DNA from 2 places in the Clostridium sp. CTA-19 genome. Region 1 is predicted to be linked to the other one. Evidence: riboswitches for the same ligand, from Rfam matches in the RefSeq annotation. Region 1 holds a riboswitch; the other holds the start of a gene.
What was found. Region 1 has a riboswitch for cobalamin ahead of ACYUE0_RS09385 (cobyric acid synthase). Riboswitches for the same ligand answer to the same signal wherever they lie in the genome.
Positions count from the first base shown of each region.

Region 1 (8,043 bases):
ATAGTAAAAAGATATAAAATGTTAATATATGTATTAAATAGGAGGATATATATGGATTTTTTTAAGGAAAAGCTAAAAAAGCAATCAAAAACGTCTATTGCTTTAACAATATTATTAATTATTGCAATTATATTTATAGGACAAATCTATTATAATGAGAAGGAATTTATAAAAAACTTTAACGATTTTAAGAAATATTTTACAGAAAGAAATGAAGAAAGTGCACATGGGATTTATATTGATATAAAAAAACAATCTCATAAGGAGAAGGTTGATGTATACATATTAGATCAATTAGATGCATTTAAATATAATTTAGAAAATGATTCTATTGAAAATAGTCATATTGATGATGCCACTAAAGAGTTAAGCTATTTTGAATTTTATTCTGAAAAGTCAGAAAAAGTCAAAGAAGAGTATACTAAAATGCAGTTTTATGTTGAGGACTATAATCATTATAAAAATGGATTGGAAGCTTATGATAAAAAAGACTTTGTAAAAGCAAAAGAGGAGTTTGAAAAAGTAACTTCAAATTATAAACAGTATAATGAAGCTCAAACTATGGCTGAAAAAATGAGTGCCAAATCTAAAGAATGGTCATTAAAGAAATGTAATGAATTATTATCTTTAGGTGATATAGAAAATGCTATAGTTGAACTAGAAAAAGGTTTTTTACTAAATAAAGAGGATTCTGATTTATTAAAGGAAAAAGAAAATATTGAAAAAAATAAAAGTGAGTATTTAAAAAATAGAAAAGAAATCAGTGAGTCTTTAGAAAAAATAAAAAAATTAAATTGGATTAAAGACGAGAAAAATATAATTATAGAAGAAGTGAAATATAAAGAAAAAGATTTTTACAAAATTATAGAAAAAGATGAAAAAAATGAGAATATATGGGAATATGAATTGTATATAGAAAAAGTTCAAATTAATAATGAGAACACAGAAGAAGAAAAAGATGAAGTTATAAAAGAAGTTATCGCTTTACTTATAAAAGATAAAGAAGAAAAAAAATTAGATGATTTTATAAAAGAAAGTGAAACAAAATAATGATTTTTTGAAAAGGGCGAAAGCCCTTTATTTTTTGATATTTAAAATTAAAAAAATTTAAAATATTAGCGTTAAAATGAAAAGTTTGATAATATATAAATAAGTTATAATGTACAAAAGTATAATATTAATTAATATGATGAGTTTTTCATATGTAAAAGAGAAAGTATATTCTTTTATGATGTAGGTTATGTAAATATAATTTGAAAAAGTATATATAAAGTATTTAGATATACATACTTTAAAAAAATAATTAAGGGGGACATTCTTATGGATAAATTTGTAAAAAGAGGCAATTTAGTTTATATAAGAAAGCCTGACTTTGAAGAAATTGATTATATAAAAAAGCTTTGGAGCGATGAAGATACAATGAGAGATGTGGGAGGCGCAATTCATTATAGTGAATATAAATGGGAGAATTGGTACAAAAGAATGGTTGACCCTGGAAACGGAAAGAATTTTTATTGTTTAATATATAATATGGAAAACACACCTATTGGGGAAGTGAGTTTTCATGGATATGATAGAAATACTAAAACTGCTGATTTAAATGTTAAAGTTGAAAATAAATATAGAGGGAATAATTATGGCAATGAGGCAGTTATGCTATTATTAGAATATTATTTTAATAGTTATGGTGGGGAAGTTATTTTTGACACCGTTGCTAATGAAAATGGAATAGAAGCTCTTAAAACATGGAAATTTGAAGTGCTTGAAGAAAAGGGAAAAGAAGTATTATTTAGAATGACAAAAGAAAATTTTAATAAAATGGTGGAGCAATAAAGTAGTAGCTATTATAATAAAGAGGTAATAAACTAAAGAAAGTGAGGTGTTTTGTTTAGTAAATGTAGTTTTATAGTTATAACTAGGGTGCTAAACAAAATGTTTATGAAGTTATTTTTTATATCTGATATTCATGGATCTCTTAAATATTGTAAATTAGCAATTGATGCTTTTATAAAAGAAAATGCTGATTATATAATAATATTAGGAGATGTTTTATACCACGGACCAAGAAATCCATTGCCAGAGGAATACAATCCTAAAGAAGTTGCAAAGCTACTTAATAATTATAGCAATAGAATAATAAGTGTAAGAGGAAATTGTGATGCAGATGTGGATCAAATGTTGCTTAAATATCCCTGTATGATGGATTATAGCACCATTTTATATGATAATAAAAGATTTTTCTTAACCCATGGACATATTTATGATGAAGAAAAACATCCTAATATATGTAATGGTGATGTGTTAGTATATGGACATACCCATGTACCAGTAGCAAAGAAAGAAGATGGTATATATATATTGAATCCAGGTTCAGTAGCATATCCGAAAAAAGATAGTCCTAATAGTTATGGGATTTTAGATAAGGGTATTTTTTATATAAAAAAATTAAATGGAGATATAATAAAAGAACTAAAAATTATATAAATAATTATAATGATAAAGTTGTTTTTAAATGGATTACTTTCTTTTTAAAAACAACTTTTTAAATTGAATTATTTAATTAAATTATAACTTATTTGTAAACTGTATAAAGATTTACTCTATAATATATTTTCAAATTAAAGTTGAGTTTTAATATTATACAACTTTTTTATATTAGAATTTTAAATGCATAAACTAAGAAGTTAATTTTATAGATTATATTTAAAATTGCTAATAATTTCATTGTTGATATATTGAATCTTGATATATTTCTAAAATTAATGAAATATACCAAAGTTCATTAATTTTTGATAAAACTTGACATAGAGTTTGTTTAATTTTATAATCATAATTGAAATAAGTCGAAAATAACTGATAAAAAATTTACAAGTAATTTAATTTAAAAAGAATATAGAACAAGTTAGGTGCTTAGAATAAGTGAAAAGGGAATGTGGTTAAATTCCACAGCAGCCCCCGCTACTGTAATTGATGACAACTCTTTAAAATTGCCACTTTTTTAAAAATAAGAGGGGAAGGCAAAGAGAAGGATGATTCATGAGCCAGGAGACCTGCCTAATTTTAAAAAGCTTTCGGAGGGAAAGGACTATTTATTTTGTTTAAATTTCAAATAGTTTATTTACAACAAATAGATGCACCCTTTCAGGTGCATCTATTTTTATTTTGTGATTTTTAAGAAAATTCAATATGAAATTTAAATTATAAATTATAGTTTTTTCAATTAATTGAAACTATATATTATATTTTGATTTTAGAAATAATTGTAGTTGGAAAGGGTGTTTTTAAGATGGCAAAAATAATGGTACAAGGAACAGCGTCTTCTGTTGGAAAAAGTATTTTAGTTACGGCACTTTGTAGGATATTTACTCAAGATGGGTATAAGGTGTGTCCTTACAAGGCACAGAATATGTCTTTAAACTCGTACATAACATTAGATGGAAAGGAAATGGGGAGAGCGCAAGTACTTCAAGCGTATGCATCAGGATTAGAACCAGAAGCATATATGAATCCTATTTTGTTAAAACCAACTAGTGATCAAAAGTGTCAAATAATTGTTAATGGTGAAGTTTATGGAAATAGCTCTGCTATGGAATATCATAATCTTAAATTAAAATTTAGAGATATGTTAAAAAATCAATTTGATGAATTAGAAAAAAAGTTTGACATAATTGTTATGGAAGGTGCAGGAAGTCCAGCAGAGATTAACTTAAGAGACAGAGATATAGTTAATATGGGAATGGCAGAACTTGTAGATGCTCCTGTAATCTTAGTTGGAGATATTGATAAAGGTGGAGTATTTGCATCTTTAGTGGGAACATTAATGCTTTTAGAAGATAATGAGAAAGAAAGAGTTAAAGGAACTGTAATTAATAAATTTAGAGGTGACGTAGATATATTAAAACCAGGAATAGATATGCTTGAAGATATATCTAAAAAACAATGCTTGGGGGTTGTTCCACATTTTACATTAGCTTTAGAAGATGAAGATGGTGCAGTAGAATTAAATAAAAATATTACAGATAAAATAGATATAGCAGTTATAAAACTTCCAAGAGTATCTAATTTTACTGATTTAGATGCACTTAAAATTGAAGAAGATGTTTCCGTTAGATATATAACATCTTTAGAAGAATTTAAAAATCCTGATTTGTTAATTATACCAGGTACAAAAAATACCATAGAGGACTTAAATGTTCTAAAAACAAGTGGATTATTTGACAAAATAAAAGAATATAGTAAAAAAGGAAATGTTATAGGTATATGTGGTGGATACCAAATGCTAGGCAAAAAAATAAAAGATCCATATAAAGTTGAAAGTAATAATTTAGAAACAGAAGGGTTAGGTCTTTTAGATATTGAAACAGTTTTTGAAAATAAAAAAGTAACTACTAGGGTAGAAGGAACTGTAATCAATAAAGATTTATTTAATACAACAAAAGAAGATATAAATGTTTATGGATATGAAATTCATATGGGAGTATCAGAATTAGGCGAAAATGCAGATCCATTATTTAGAATAACAAAAGAAAATGGTGAAAAATGTGATCATATTGATGGCGTTATTAATAAAGAAAGAACTGTAATAGGAACTTATCTTCATGGAGTATTTGATAATATAGATTTTAGAGAAGTTATAATTAATGAATTAAGAAGTAAAAAAGGCATAGAATGCAAAAAAGCACAACCATATGAAAATCTTAGAGAAAAAGAGCTTGATAGACTAGCTGATTTAGTAAGAAGTTCTTTAGATATGGATAAAGTATACGAAATAGTTGGTTTAAAAAAATAGGAACTGATTACTCATTTTAAACTGTTCTTAAAGAATATGATATTTAAACGTATTCTTAAATTAAAATAATCAGTGCTTAGGAATTAAGAATTAAGAAATTATTACTTGTATGTTATGAATTTTAAATATATAAATAGATATTACACAAAACATTTAGAATCATCAAAAAATGAGTTGTAAGGGTTAATCTTAATTCTTAATTAACCTAAGAAAATTATATAGAATTATTTTTCTAGGGAGGTGAAAATATGTTTAATTTTGATTTGAAACAAAATATTATATATATATTTATAGCTATAATTATAGATTTTATATTAGGAGATCCAAATTGGATTCCACACCCAATAATTTATATAGGAAAACTTATAAATATTATTGAAAAAAAACTTAGAAGTAAATTTGAAAATAATTATAAATTAAAAAGAGCAGGAGCATTAATGGTAGTTATAGTTTGTATGTTGACTTACTGTATACCATATATATTATTAAGATTTGCACTTATAAATAAAGTTATTTTTCACATATTAAATGTAATAATAATTTGGACGACTATTGCAGCTAAAAGTTTAGATAATGCAGCAATGGAAGTATATAATTCATTAAAAAAAGAGGACATAGAAGATGCAAGAGTAAAACTTTCTTACATAGTTGGTAGAGATACAAAGGAACTAGCAGCCCATGAGATAATAAGAGCAGATGTAGAAACTGTTGCTGAAAATGCATCTGATGGAATAATAGCACCTATATTTTATGCGCTTATTGGAGGGGCACCGCTTGCAATGATGTATAAAGGTGTAAACACAATGGACTCTATGGTAGGATATTTAAATGAAAAATATAAAAATATAGGATTTTTTCCTGCTAATGTAGATGATATATTTAATTATATTCCGGCTAGAATAACAGGGGTTCTTATGTGTTTATCTGCTTTTGTAGTAAATGGAAGTATAACAGAAAGTTTCAAAATAATGATAAGAGATAGAAAAAATCATAAAAGTCCCAACTGTGCATATCCAGAAGCTGCTACAGCAGGAGCTTTAAAAGTTCAATTAGGTGGAACAAATGTGTATTTCGGACAAGTCACTTATAAACCAACCATCGGTGATGATATAACAAAGTTAGATTATAAACATATAAAAAAGTCAGTTAAACTTATGTATGCAAGTGAGATTTTATTTGTTTTAATAATGATTTTAGCTTTAATAATATATAGAAGTTTAATTTAATAAACTAATGATAAATTGACAAAGGTGAGGTGTTACTTTTGAAACATGGAGGAGACATATATAGTGATGGAATATTAAAGGGGAAAAAATTAATAGATTTTAGTTCTAATATAAATCCTTTAGGGGTTCCAAATTCAATTATAAACAATATTAGTGAAGCAGTAGATATGCTTAATGTATATCCAGATATAAAATATAGAATTTTAAAAGATAACATAATAGATTATGTAAGTGAATCATATGAGTATTTTGGAATGGAAAAAAGAGAAATTAAAGTGACACATGATAATGTATTATTAGGAAATGGAGCATCAGAAATTTTAGATTTAGCTATAGGAGCTTTAAAGTCTATAACAATAATAGTTCCATCATTTGTTGAATATGAAGATAATGCAATAAAACATGGTGTAGATATAAAGTATTCATATCTAAAAGAAGACTTTACATATGATTATGAGGATATATTAGATAAGGTTAAAGGTAGTGAAGGATTAATAATAGGTAATCCGAATAATCCTAATGGATGTGTAATTGATAAAGAAAAATTTAAAACTATTTTAAATTACTGTGAATTAAATAATAAAATAATTTTAATAGATGAGGCATTTATTGAATTCACATTAAATTTAAATTTAAGTTTTGTAGATTTAATTAATAAGTATAAATGTTTAGTAATCATACGAGCTATAACAAAATTTTATGGGTTACCAGGAGTGAGGTTTGGTTTTGCATTGACTACAAATGAAAAAATCATAAATTATTTTAACCTTATGCAAAATCCATGGAATATAAACTGTTTTGCAGAAGTAGCAGTTAAATATGGCTTAAAAGATAAAAAATACATATTAGAGTCTATAGATTGGATAAAAATAGAAAGAAAATTAATGTTAGAAGAATTAGAGAAAACAAAATTTGTAAATAGGGTGTATAATACTTATGGAAACTACATATTACTTAAATTAAAAGATATAAATTGTCATAAATTTTATGAAAAATTAAAAGAAAAAGGGATAATAATTAGGAAATGTGATAATTATAAAGGCTTAAATGAAGAATTTGTGAGAGTTGCAATAAAAGATAGAAAATTAAATTTAAAGCTATTAGAAGCTATAAATAGTTTGTAAATTACAAAAAAATAAGGTGATGTTGTTGAAAGGTAATGTAGCATATTTGTCACTTAGAACAAACAGCTTAAAGGTATTAATAATAGGTGGAGGTAAGGCCGGTTTTATAAAACTGAAATCTTTTACAGAGAAGGGCGCTAGTGTAAAAGTAGTATCTAAAGAGTTTTGTAAAGATATTATAAATTACAATAGCGAAAAAAACTTTGAACTAAGCAATGAAGAGTATAATGATGAGTTAATAAATAAGGCCCATATAGTAGTTATAGCTACTGGAGATAAAGAATTAAATGACAAAATAAGGCATGATTGTGAGGAGAACTTTAAGTTTTATATAGATACTACAGAAGTTAGTAAAAGTCTTTGTACGATGCCAGTTATAGGTGAGACAGAAAATATGACTTTTGCCCTTCAAACTAAAGGAAAAAGTCCTAAAACAACTTTATTTATGAAGGATATATTAAGGGAAAAATTAATGGAGTATGACAATTATATAGAATTTACTGTAAAAATAAGAAATTCTATAAAAGATATAAACAAGAAAAAGGAAGTTATGAATTTTATAGCTTCAAAGGACTTTTTATATTTTTTCAACAAAGGATATGGAGAAGAAATTTTAAATTTATTTTATGGAGGTAATAACCTTGAAATTAGCAACAAGAAAAAGTAAATTGGCACAGGTACAAACAGAATATGTAATGGAGCTCTTAGAAAAAAAACATGGGATAAAAAGTGAAAAAGTGCTAACGGATACTTTAGGTGACAGAAGATTAGATGTAACTTTAGATAAAATAGGGGGAAAGGGTTTATTTATAAAAGAACTAGAAGTTTTGATGATTGAAAGACTTGCAGATGCAGCAGTACATAGTATGAAGGACATGCCTTATGAATTACCAGAAGGATTTGA
Region 1 covers NZ_BAAABH010000014.1:29,869-37,911, forward strand. Annotated here, with positions in the region: gene ACYUE0_RS09370 (hypothetical protein) at 52-1,050, shown strand; gene ACYUE0_RS09375 (GNAT family N-acetyltransferase) at 1,321-1,833, shown strand; gene yfcE (phosphodiesterase) at 1,939-2,484, shown strand; cobalamin riboswitch at 2,888-3,072, shown strand; gene ACYUE0_RS09385 (cobyric acid synthase) at 3,287-4,789, shown strand; gene cbiB (adenosylcobinamide-phosphate synthase CbiB) at 5,038-6,015, shown strand; gene ACYUE0_RS09395 (pyridoxal phosphate-dependent aminotransferase) at 6,054-7,139, shown strand; gene ACYUE0_RS09400 (NAD(P)-dependent oxidoreductase) at 7,165-7,806, shown strand; gene hemC (hydroxymethylbilane synthase) at 7,775-8,043, shown strand, end outside.

Region 2 (8,043 bases), on a different contig from region 1:
TAGTTAAAGCATCTGATTTAGGAATTGAGATAGATCCTAAAAATTCTGCCAAGATTACAAACATTGGTTTGCAAATTAGAGATATAGTAAACAAAACTATAAAAATAGAACATCCTACGTTAAAACATATAAAAACTGTAGATTTAGTAGAAATATATGGACCAGCAAAAAACATAAATGCTACACTTCAAAATGTTGTTGTATTTGGAGATGGACAAATAGACAGATCACCTTGCGGAACAGGGACAAGTGCAAAAATGGCAGCGCTTCATGCTAAAGGTTTATTAAAAGAGGGTGAAGAATTTATCTATGAAAGTATTTTAGGAACTATGTTTAAAGGAAGAATATTAGGAACAACAAAGGTTGATAATTTTAATGGTATAATACCAGAAATAACTGCGAGTGCATATATAACTGGATTTAATCATTTTGTTATTGATGATACAGACCCTGTTAAATTTGGATTTAAACTTTCTTAAAAAAGTAAAAGAATAAGTAAATAAAAAAAATTTTAACTATTGAAAAAATATTTTTTCGTGGTATAATTATAAATATAAAGTAAATATTGTGTAATAGGTGCTCTAAAAAGAGTTAAAAGGGAAAGTGGTTGAAATCCACTGCAGCCCCCGCTACTGTAACGCAGACGAACCAGTATCCACTGAATTATTTTGGGAAGGATGGTGTAGGATGATGCGTGAGCCAGGAGACCTGCCTAGAACTTTGTTTTATAAAACTTCGGAGGGAAGAATTTGTAACAATCTTTGAATTCGTATATTTAATTCAATTTAAATATATTATTTAATATTTGTTATATAAACCTTCGTAAAGTTTACGAAGGTTTTTTATATATTTCCAATAACTTAAATTACTTTTATTTACCTGACTTTAGTAGATAGAGGTTAAATATTAAAAAATACTCTTTATCTACTAAAGTTTTAATAAAAATTTAAGTAGACTTGATAAACTATTGAAAAATTGATAACATGTTCTTATAAAATAAAATAATAATTTGGAATTACAAAGGAAAAAGTAATGTATATAAGTTACAATTACTTAGATTATGCTATATTATATCTTTGTTTTACGAAGATATTTTTTATAAACTTTAAATTATTTCTATTTGATAAGTTTCAGTTAATTGCCATTAGAGTTTAAATTTTAGATACCTAAAAAATAATAATTGTGAAGAATTTGCTTATATTTAAAATTAGTTTAGACACATAGCTAACTGAAGTCTTATATGTAGAAAATTAACTTTTATTAAATTTACACACTTAAGCTATAGGAGAGATGTTTTATTCTCTCCTATGTTTAATTTAAAAGAAAAAAATAAAGAAAAAAATATAGGGTTTATAGGTGCCTTAATTTAAGGGTAAAAGGGAAAGTGGTTAAAATCCACTACAGCCCCCGCTACTGTAAGTAGGACAAGTTTAGAATATCCACTGGTTAAAACTGGGAAGGACTAAATGAGGATGATTACAAAGTCAGGAAACCTGCCTACAATCTTATGATAATCTTTCGGAGGGAAGGAGAAGTCAAAAATTGATTAAAATTAATATGACATATGTATATTGTTATTTGATTACATGAAAAGGGTAGCTAAAAATTATATAAATAATATAAAATTTAGTTATTCATTAGGAGATGTTGATATGAATTTAAAATATAACAATATATATTTAAAGATAATTAAAATTATTTTTGGAAGTATACTTTATGCTATAGCAATAAATATTTTTATTTCACCAAATAGACTTTTAAGTGGAGGTATAGCTGGAATTTCTCTTATACTTCAATATATTCTTGATATTCCTTCAGGATACTGGGTATTTATAATAAATTTACCGGTATTTGTTATAGGGTATAAATTTTTAAAAGATAGGGAATTTATTTTTTTGAGTATTATTGGAATGGTATCTATGTCATTAGCATTAGTTATAACAGACAAATTACTTAAAGGATTTGTTGTAAATGATGTAGTTATAGCTACATTTTTTGGAGCTATTTTAAGTGGAATTGGTATGGGCATAATATTTAGACAAGGAGCATCACAAGGTGGAACAGATATTATAGCAATAATAATAAGAAGAAATAGAGGAATTAAAATATCTTCATTATATTTCGCATTAAATGGAATAATAGTGGCTTTAGGAATTTTCATAACAAATATAGAGTTAACACTATACACAATGATGCTTATGTATGTAAAATCTAAAGTTATAGATAAAATAATAAATGCTTTTAATCAAAAGAAAATATTAATAATAGTAACTGAAAAAGAAAATGAAGTATCAAATGCAATTATGGACAGTTTAGGAAGAGGTACTACGTTTTTTTATGGAGAAGGCGCTTATACTGGTGTTAAAAGAAAAATTATTTATTCTGTGGTTTCAGAAAAGGAACTTAATAATGCACAAAAATTGATAGAAAGTATAGATAAAAGAGCATTAGTTTCTGTTTCAGACGCGATGGAAGTTCAGGGAAAAGGCTTTTTAAAGTCTGCTATATAATCAGTAAGCGTTTGGAAAATTATTTGAATGTTAGATAAATTTGAAATAAAATGTTAAAATAAAAGTAAATTTTAAATATTAATTATGGGATTGGAGATAATATCATGAGTGAGAATTATAAGTTTTTTCAACACAAAAATTGCGAATTTTTTCCTTGTCACAAGGTAAATAAAGAGGAAGATTTCAATTGCTTATTTTGCTACTGTCCATTATACTTTCTTGAAGATTGTGGTGGAAATAATGTAATGAGTAATGGAATAAAGGATTGTACTAATTGTATGATACCACATTCAAAAAATGGATATGATTATATATTTAATAAAATAGTATCTGTAAATAATGAGAGAGTAGATAAATTTTTAAAGGAAAAATATAAAAAATAGCAATAATCATTAATAATTTAAATAGAGTACTACAAAAAGTTATAGCCACCAATTTTATTGGTGGCTATAACTTTTTATAATTATTACTCATTAACAGGAGTAAATTGTATTTTTGCTGAATCATGGGTTAAAGGTTCAATAATAAAACCTTGAGCTCTTAATCCCTCAATAACGTTAGATAATGCATCTACAGTAGTTGTTTTAGGATTTAAATCATGCATTAATATATTTGCTTGTTTAACATATGGAGTATTATCAAGGATACTATGGATTATTACATTTTTATCTTGTTTAAAAGTAGCTGCGTCCATAGAATCTATATTCCAATCAAAAAAAGTATAACCAAGATCAGTCATATATTGTGATAATCCAGGCATAAAGTTAGCATCAGTATGACCATTTACTCTATTATTAGAACCACCAGGAAATCTAAAAATTTTAGATGGTTCTTTACCAGTTATAGATTTTAGTTTTTCATCTAAAGATTGTATATCCCCTAAAAAACTTTCATTATTAGCATAAATTTTAGTATAACTGTGAGAAGCAGTATGATTAGCTAAAGTATGTCCTCTATCAGATATTTTTTTGTATATACTTTCCATTCCCGGTTTATAGTTAACAAAGAAAGTAGCTTTTACATTATATTTATCTAAAATATCTAAAATTTTCAAAGTATGATTTGATGGCCCATCATCAAAAGTTAGATATGCGATCTTAGTATTTGATAAAACTTCATTATATTGAGATTTTTTTTCTGATACAGTTTCCTTTAAGGAAATATTTTCCTTAGCTAACTTATCTTTTTCAGCCATCTTATTTTCAATAGTTGCTGATAAAGTTTTAGTATTAGACTTTGCTAATATAGCTTTTGAATTTATAAATAAAGTAAAAATGAGAATAAATATTGTAAAAATAAGCAAAATTTTTACAAATAAAACGCTTGTCCTGTTTTTCATCAGATTACCCCCCTATAACCATTAAATATACTGTTTTATTGCTTTGATAATGAGTTAATTTTAGACTCTAAATCCTTTTTTTGTTCTAATAACTTAGAATTTTTACTTTTTAAATCGTTTATATCTACATCTAAAGAATTTATTTTAGATTTTAAGTTTGTATTTTCATCTTTATATTGATTTAATTTATAATTGCAATAAAAAATTGATATAAAAGATACAAATATTACTAAAGTAAAAATTAGAATAGAACGGTTTCGTTTTTTCTTTAATTTAGATGTATTTTTATATGAAACATTCATTTTTATGTCTCCTTTTAACTAAATATTTTTTCATAACACTACAAATTAAATTATAAACCTATATTTTACTTTTGTTTTTACAAAAATGTTACAAAAATATTTTAGAGACAAATATTTACTTTAAATGATAATTTTATTTATAGAAAAGCAGAAGAAAATCTTCCACTTTTCTAAAAAAAGTTGTTAACAACTGAATTATACAGCTATAAATTAGATTTATTAAATATCTTATTTAGATAGTAAAAAAAATATTTAATGAAAAATTATTTTAAATTTTAACAATTTATAATTTGTATAATATGAGCTCATATGAATATCTTTAAGGGTAATCTTTAGATTTTATTTCCATTATGCAATTTTAATAATTAATATCAATATTACTAATATATTAGTAATAAATACTAATTATTAAAAAATGTATACTAAAAATGCTATTTTATATTTCAAAATTTTATAAAATAGTTTAATTAGTGATTACATTTTTTAAAGCTATTACAATCAGTACATTCAGGCATAGTAGGATTAGTTTCATGAGTACCTACTTCTATTTTGTTTAATGTACAATAGTTATTGTCTTTAGCATGGTGTTCGCATTGTTCTACAGTGCATCCAATTGATTCATTTTGTTTCATTATTAATTACCTCCTCTAAATTTATTGATTAAAGAAATTTTATAATCTTTAATCATTATAGTAATATTGTGAGCAATATAAGCAATATTATGTGTATCAAAATGTGGGTAAAAATCCAAAAAAAATAATAAAAATAATACCGGATTTCATTTAAATAGCATATTTTATATAAATATATATATTAAGAACCAATGTATATTAAATTACATAATATGTAATGAGATTACAAATGTTAAAATCAATTAACAAAAGGTAGGGAATGGTTTATGGAGGATAAAATATTTAAACTTAGTGAATGTGAAGTAGGTGAGACTGTAGAAATTAAATCAGTTTTATCTACAGGATTAAGCAAACAAAGATTATTAGACCTAGGATTTGTGCCTAGTACTAAAATTTATATATTAAGAGAATCACCTTTTGGGGAGCCAGTAGCTTATCTTATAAGAGAAACATGCATAGCGCTTAGACAAGAAGAAAGTGAAAATATTTTGGTGAAGAAAAGTATTTTATAAAAATTTTATACTAATATATAATTTGAAATTCTAGTTTATTTATATAAAGGTAATAAAAATAGATTTATTTTATTAAACAATTTTTTTAGAGGTGAAAGATGGGTTTAACTTTTAATTCAACAAAAAAAGAAAATTTAAAAGACATTAAGATTGTTGAAAAAAATAAAAGCAATCAATATATAATAGCGTTAGCGGGAAATCCTAATACAGGTAAAAGTACTGTTTTTAATGAACTAACTGGATTACACCAACACACAGGAAATTGGCCAGGAAAAACAGTAGTAAATTCTCAAGGAAATTTTAATTATAAAAATAATGAGTACATTTTGGTAGATTTACCAGGAACGTATTCATTGTTAGCAACATCATCAGAAGAAGAAGTTGCTAGAGATTATATATGCTTTGGACAGGCAGATTTAAATGTTGTAGTTGTAGATGCAACTTGCTTAGAAAGAAATTTAAATTTATTAATTCAAATTTTAGAACTTAATCCTAAGGTTTTAGTTTGTTTGAATTTGATTGATGAGGCTAAAAAGAAAAATATAGAAATAAATATTGAAAAATTAAAAAAATTATTAGGAGTTCCTGTTGTTGTAACTTCTGCGAGGAATGGTGAAGGAATCAAGGATTTAAAGGAAAATTTAGAAGTATACACTAAAGAATATAAAAGAGAAAAGCCATTTAAGATAGATTACGGTGAAGATATAGAAAGAAAGGTTAATTTTATATCTAAGTTATTATATAAAAGATATAATGATATGAACTATAGATGGGTTTCATTAAGATTGTTAGATGGAGATGAAACTATTATAAAGTCTATACGCAAATATGTGGATGAAAATTTTTTATTATATGATGATGAAGATACTAAAAAAATTAAAGAAATTATAGAGGAAGCAACTTCTATTAGAGATGTAATTGCTTTAAAAATATATGAAAACTGCTCCTATATTGCAGAAGAGACAGTAAAAAAAGATGAAAATCAAATTTTAAAACAACAAAAAGTAGATGATATTCTAACATCAAAAAAATTTGGAATACCAGTAATGCTTATACTTCTGACTGTGATCTTATGGATAACAATACAGGGTGCTAATTATCCATCACAGTTATTAGCTGACATGTTTAACAATTTAGAACCACATTTATTAAACTTTTTTAAAAGTATAAATAGTCCTATTTGGCTTACTAATATTTTAGTTTTAGGAATGTATAAGACTGTTGCATGGGTAGTTGCAGTAATGTTACCACCTATGGCTATATTTTTTCCTATATTTACTATACTTGAGGATTGTGGGTATTTACCAAGAATTTGTTTTAATTTAGATAAAGCATTTAAAAAGGCATGTTGTCATGGTAAACAAGTTTTAACAATGTGTATGGGATTTGGATGTAATGCAGCTGGAGTTATAGCTTGTAGAATAATTGACTCGCCAAGAGAAAAATTAATTGCAATACTTACGAATTGTTTTGTACCTTGCAATGGAAGGTTTCCAACATTAATAGCATTATCAATGATTTTTGTAGGCGGTACTTTTGCATCTAATACAGCAAATTCAATATTAGCTGCATTGATAGTTGTGGGCTTAGTGATTTTAGGTGTTATAATAACGTTATTGAGCTCATTAATAATGTCAAAAACTATATTAAAAGGTATACCTTCTTCTTTCACATTAGAATTACCACCATATAGAAGACCACAAATAATGAGGGTTATATATACTTCTATAATTGATAGGACTATATTTGTATTAGTTAGAGCTATTAAGGTAGCAGCTCCAGCAGGGGTTCTTATATATATATTTAGTAATATTATTATAGGAGATATGAGTATAATTGGGCATATTGCTAATTTTTTAGATCCTATAGCAAGTTTAATAGGATTAGATGGATTTATATTAATGGCATTTTTATTAGGGCTACCAGCTAATGAAATAGTTCTTCCAATACTTTTAATGGGATATTTAGCAAATGGTACGATGGTAGATTATACTAGTTTAGACATGCTTAAAAATATTTTGATAAATAATGGTTGGACCTATTTAACATTATTAAATACGATGATATTTTCCTTGTTGCATTTTCCATGTGCAACGACAATACTTACAATAAAGAAAGAGACAGGAAGTAGGAAATGGGCTTTATTTTCTTTAGTTATGCCTACAGTAGTAGCATTTATAGTATGTTTTATAACAACTACTATATATAGAATTGCTATATAAGCAGTTGTTGAAGTAATAAAAAAATGAACTGATAAAATTCAGTTCATTTTTTATTGTAAATAATTATGTTATATATTCATTCTTTTTATATTGTCAGGAATTATTAAATCAGCTAGAGTTGAAGCTTTAACATCAGCTACTGTAGCTTCTGGTCCTAATTCTCTTAAAACAAGACCTTCTTTAGTAACTTCCATAACAGCCATTTCAGTTATTATTAAGTTAACTTGGTGAGCAGCTGTTAATGGTAATGTACATTTTTTCAATATTTTAGGGTTTCCTTTTGCAGTATGTTCCATTGAAACTATAACTTTCTTAGCTCCAACTACAAGATCCATAGCTCCGCCCATTCCAGGTACTTTTTTACCAGGAATCATCCAGTTAGCAAGATTTCCTTCTTGGTCAACTTCAAGTGCACCAAGTATAGTTGCATCAACATGTCCACCTCTTATTATAGAGAATGACATTGAGCTATCAAAAAATGCAGCACCAGGTACCACAGTAACGTATTGTCCACCTGCATTTATTA
Region 2 covers NZ_BAAABH010000005.1:31,750-39,792, reverse strand. Annotated here, with positions in the region: gene ACYUE0_RS04155 (proline racemase) at 1-479, shown strand, start outside; cobalamin riboswitch at 558-730, shown strand; cobalamin riboswitch at 1,338-1,515, shown strand; gene ACYUE0_RS04150 (YitT family protein) at 1,653-2,510, shown strand; gene ACYUE0_RS04145 (cysteine-rich small domain-containing protein) at 2,615-2,893, shown strand; gene ACYUE0_RS04140 (polysaccharide deacetylase family protein) at 2,977-3,849, opposite strand; gene ACYUE0_RS04135 (hypothetical protein) at 3,885-4,151, opposite strand; gene ACYUE0_RS04130 (DUF1540 domain-containing protein) at 4,619-4,783, opposite strand; gene ACYUE0_RS04125 (FeoA family protein) at 5,050-5,295, shown strand; gene feoB (ferrous iron transport protein B) at 5,394-7,517, shown strand; gene ACYUE0_RS04115 (CoA transferase subunit B) at 7,586-8,043, opposite strand, start outside.
Region 2: another riboswitch for cobalamin. It lies ahead of ACYUE0_RS04150 (YitT family protein); the one in region 1 lies ahead of ACYUE0_RS09385 (cobyric acid synthase).